DNA from 2 places in the Actinomadura sp. WAC 06369 genome. Region 1 is predicted to be linked to the other one. Evidence: riboswitches for the same ligand, from Rfam matches in the RefSeq annotation. Region 1 holds a riboswitch; the other holds the start of a gene.

Region 1 (2,192 bases):
GCACCCTCGCGGCCGCGTTCCTGACCTCCCGGCTCGTCACCGCCGTCCTCGCCGCGCTGCCGCCCGGGCTGCGGCTCCGGGCGCTGCTGGGGCGGGCGGAGGCGATCGTCGACCTGGCCGTGCCCGTCGACCCCGAGCGCGACCACGTGCGCGGGCCGCGGCACGCCCCGGTGACGATCGTCGAGTACGGCGACTACGAGTGCCCGTACTGCGGCCGCGCCGAACCGGTCGTCCGCGGGCTCCTCGCGGACTTCGGGGACGAGGTCCGGTACGTCTGGCGGCACCTGCCGCTGACCGACGTCCACCTCCACGCCCAGCTCGCCGCCGAGGCCGCGGAGGCCGCCGCGCGCCAGGGCCGCTTCTGGGAGATGCACGACGCGCTGCTCGCCGACCAGGGCGACCTGCAAGCCGACGACCTGCGCGGGCACGCGACCCGCGTCGGCCTGGACCTCGCGCGTTTCGCCCGGGACATGGACGCCCGCGCCGGGGCCGCGCACGTCGCCGCGGACATCGAGTCGGCCGACCTCAGCACCGTCGCGGGCACGCCCACCTTCTTCGTCAACGGGCGGCGGCACCACGGCGCCTACGACATCGCGAGCCTGTCCGCCGCGATCCGCGCCGCTCGCGCGCGCGCCGCCCTTTCGGACTGACGGGCAAAGATCGGGAAGAACATCCGGCGGGTGGGTGTTGGTAAGTCCTTGGAAGGCACTTGACCAGGGAAAAGATCGCTTTTGACTTGGTTTGCTTTCCCGGGGATGGTTGGTACCTTCGACCTGAACCACGCGGCACTTCGAGTGCCGCGGTCGGCCGTGCCAGGGATGCGGCCGTCGTCGCGGAGCGGATCACGCACGCGACGCGCGCCAGGAACGCGCGCCCTCCGGGAGCGGTCGCTCACCGGAGCCCGAGAGCAGTCGCTCAGCGAAATCCGACAATCCAGCGCCGCATCGCGGCGCGCAGGCCGAGTCCGCACGAGGCCCTGAGGGCCGAGCGGAGCCGGGGACCCGAGTACCAGGGGTGAATCGGCGCGTCCCGAGCGCGCCGTAGGGCTCTTCCATGCCCGAATCCGTCAGCTAACCCGGTAGGCGCCATGGGAGACAAGGAGATTCCCTGCATGACCGGTCGTTTCGATCGACTTAGCGAGTCCGTGAAGCGCTTCAACCCGCAGGCCGCCGTGAAGCGGCTGAGCCCGGAGGAGCGGGCCGTCGGCGTCGCCGTCGGCGCGGTGCTGGCCGGGACCGTCGGGCTGACGGCCTTCCACCCCCTCGGCGGGGCCGACGCGGCCACCGAGGCGCACGGCGCGGCCGGCGGCGGTACCGTCGCGGCGGCGCAGAACTCCGGGAAGACGGAGGCGTCGGGCGCGATGACCGCGGCCGAGGCGAAGGCCGAGGGCTGGAAGGTCCCGCCGCGCGCCGTCGCGGCGTCCGAGGTGATCGACCTGGCCAAGGAGCAGGTCGGCATCGAGGAGGAGGGGCCCGGCGACATGACCAAGTTCCACGACTGGTACGTCTCGACGCCGCACGCCGAGGCGACCGCGGCCCGCGACGGCGGCTTCTCGGTCGACGCCTACAAGGGCGCCCAGTGGTGCGACATGTTCGTGTCCTGGCTCGGCTCGCAGACCGGCGTCAAGAACATGGGCTGGGACGCCTACACCGTCCAGCACGCGAGCTGGTTCAAGGACCAGGACCGCTGGGGCCAGGAGGCCAAGCCCGGCGCGGTCGTCTTCTACGACTGGGGCGCGGGTTCGGGCGGCTCCATCGGCGCCATCGACCACGTCGGCATCGTCGAGAAGGACAACGGCGACGGCACCATCGACACCATCGAGGGCAACGTCGACAACTCCGTCCAGGAGAAGACCCGCGACAAGGGCCAGGTCGTCGGCTACGGCTACCCCGACTACGCCTGATCCCCTTACGCGCCTGATCCAACACGCGCCCGATCCAACGCGCGTCCCGAAGGCGCCCGGCATCCCCGCCGGGCGCCTTCGGCGTCTCCGGACGGGCGCCCGGGCGCCGGGCCGCCGGACCGCCCGCGGGTACCCTGGCGGGCATGCCGACCCTGCACGAGGAGGTCCTCGCCAAGCTCGGACCGCTGATCGTCTCGGGGGCGCTGGAGCCGGGGGCGAAGGTCAACCTGGAGTGGGTGCAGCAGGAGTTCGGCGTCTCCCGGACGGTCGCCCGGGAGGCCGTGCAGGT
Region 2 (2,192 bases), on a different contig from region 1:
GGTGGGGACGATGGACCCGCCCGCGACGGGCACCGCGATCGTGGGGCATTTCGACTCGGGCCGGGGCGTCATGGAGTGGACGTGCGCGGGGCATCCGCCGCCGATCCTCGTGCGGGGCGGGCGGGCGTGGCCGCTCGAGGTCGTCCGGGATCCGATGCTGGGGGCGATGCCGGGGTGGGAGTACACGACGATCAAGACTCCGCTGGTGCGGGGCGACATGGTCTTCCTGTACACCGACGGCCTGGTGGAGCGCCGGGACGCGGATCTGGACGAGCGCATCGAGCGGCTCACGCGGATCCTGGAGGAGGGGTCGGGCCGTCCGGAGGTGGCGCTCGACGAGGTGCTGGCGCGGATGGAGCACGACCGGGCGGCGGACGACACCACCCTGTTCGCGCTCCGGGTCGAGTGACGGACGCCGCCTCTGACCTGCGCCGATGCGGTGGTGTGACTTAGGGCACAGCCAAGGCGGCGGTGGGCGGCCCGGGGGGCGGTGCCGGGCCGTCGCGCCGGGCGTCTCGTCGATCTCCGGGGGCGCCGGACGGCGGTGCCCGGCAACCCCTGTGCGCCAAGGGTTCCGGGACCGCCGATAAAGATCGGGAAGAACGGCCCGCGGGTGAGCGTTGGGATGTCCTTGAAGGCCGCTTGACCAGGGAAAAGATCAATTTTGGCCTGGTTTGCTTTCTTTCTGAAGGTTGGTACCTTCAACCCGAATCTCGCAGCGCGATCCACGCGTTGTACCGGCCGTGCCAGGGGCGCGGCCGCCGGTCGCGGAGCGGTCCACGCACGCGACGCGCGCCATGCACGCGCGCCCCTTCAAGAGCAGTCGCTCAGAGAAATCCGACAATCCAGCGCCGCACGCGCGGCGTGAAGGCCGAGTCCGCGCAGGTCCACGAGGGCCGCAGCGGAGCCGGGGACCCAAGTTTCTGGGGTGAATCGGCGCGTTTCGAGCGCGCCGTAGGGCTCTTCCATGCCCGAATCCGTCAGCTAACCCGGTAGGCGTCATGGGAGACAAGGAGATTCCCTGCATGACCGGTCGTTTCGATCGACTTACCGAGTCCGTGAAGCGCCTGAACCCCCAGTCCGCGGTCAAGCGGCTGGCCCCCGAACTCGCGATCAAGCGCGTGACCCCCGAGGACCGGGCCGTCGGCGTTGCCGTCGGCGCGGTGCTGGCCGGCGCCGTCGGGCTGTCGGTGTTCAACCCCATGGCGGGAGCGAGCGCGGCCACCGAGGCCGCGGGCCCGACCGTCGAGAAGGCCGCGGCCGTCACGAACACCGCGGCGGAGAAGGCCGAGCCGGCGTCGTCCTCGACGATGAGCCTGGCCGAGGCCAAGGCCGAGGGCTGGAAGGTCCCGCCGCGCGCCGTCGAGGCGTCCGAGGTGATCGACCTCGCCAAGGAGCAGGTCGGCATCGAGGAAGAGGGCCCGGGCAAGATGACCAAGTTCCACGAGTGGTGGACGTCGACGCCGCGCGCCGAGGCGGCCGCGAGCAGCGGCGGCTTCTCGGTGGACGCCTACAACGGCGCCGCGTGGTGCGACATGTTCGTGTCGTGGCTCAGCGCGGAGACCGGTGTCAAGGGCATGGGCTGGGACGCCTACACCGTGTCGCACGCCAAGTGGTTCGAGGACCAGGGCCGCTGGGGCCAGAAGGCCAAGCCGGGCGCCATCGTGTTCTTCGACTGGGGCGCCGGTTCGGACGGCTCCATCGGCGACATCGACCACGTCGGCATCGTCGAGAAGGACAACGGCGACGGCACCGTCAGCACCATCGAGGGCAACAGCAACAACGCCGTCGAGGAAAGGGTCCGCGACAAGGGCCAGATCGTGGGCTACGGCTACCCCGAGTACGCCTGATCGACCGGCACCGGCCGATCACGAAGGCGCCCGGCGCTCCGCCGGGCGCCTTCGGCGTTCGCACGGTAATGCGAACCATTGACAGGCTTTGGCCGCGCTTGGACCTCCCTCCGCCGTTCCTGGAAAGGAATCCCTGGCACGCGGAGGAGCGGAGGGAGGCCCATGCGGGTGCGCCCGGATGTCAGTGTGGTGGTGATCGCCTACAACGACGCGCGGCGGCTGCCCCGGGCGGTCGCCTCGACGCTGGCGCAGTCGCTGCGCTCCGTGGAGACGGTGATCGTGGACGACGCGAGCACCGACCGCACCGGGGACGTCGCGGAGCGCCTCGCCGCCGCGCATCCG

What was found. Region 1 has a riboswitch for cyclic di-AMP ahead of DMH08_RS13660 (CHAP domain-containing protein). Riboswitches for the same ligand answer to the same signal wherever they lie in the genome.
Region 2: linked by a shared signal. The riboswitch ahead of DMH08_RS02665 (CHAP domain-containing protein) and the one ahead of DMH08_RS13660 (CHAP domain-containing protein) in region 1 are both predicted to bind cyclic di-AMP.

What each region holds. Positions count from the first base shown of each region.
Region 1 is NZ_QHJN01000040.1:19,994-22,185, reverse strand. Features, by position in the region: gene DMH08_RS13665 (Na+/H+ antiporter NhaA) at 1-650, shown strand, start outside; cyclic di-AMP (ydaO/yuaA leader) riboswitch at 972-1,099, shown strand; gene DMH08_RS13660 (CHAP domain-containing protein) at 1,112-1,903, shown strand; gene DMH08_RS13655 (FadR/GntR family transcriptional regulator) at 2,047-2,192, shown strand, end outside.
Region 2 is NZ_QHJN01000006.1:58,582-60,773, forward strand. Features, by position in the region: gene DMH08_RS42285 (PP2C family protein-serine/threonine phosphatase) at 1-409, shown strand, start outside; cyclic di-AMP (ydaO/yuaA leader) riboswitch at 860-1,013, shown strand; gene DMH08_RS02665 (CHAP domain-containing protein) at 1,026-1,850, shown strand; gene DMH08_RS02670 (bifunctional glycosyltransferase/CDP-glycerol:glycerophosphate glycerophosphotransferase) at 2,013-2,192, shown strand, end outside.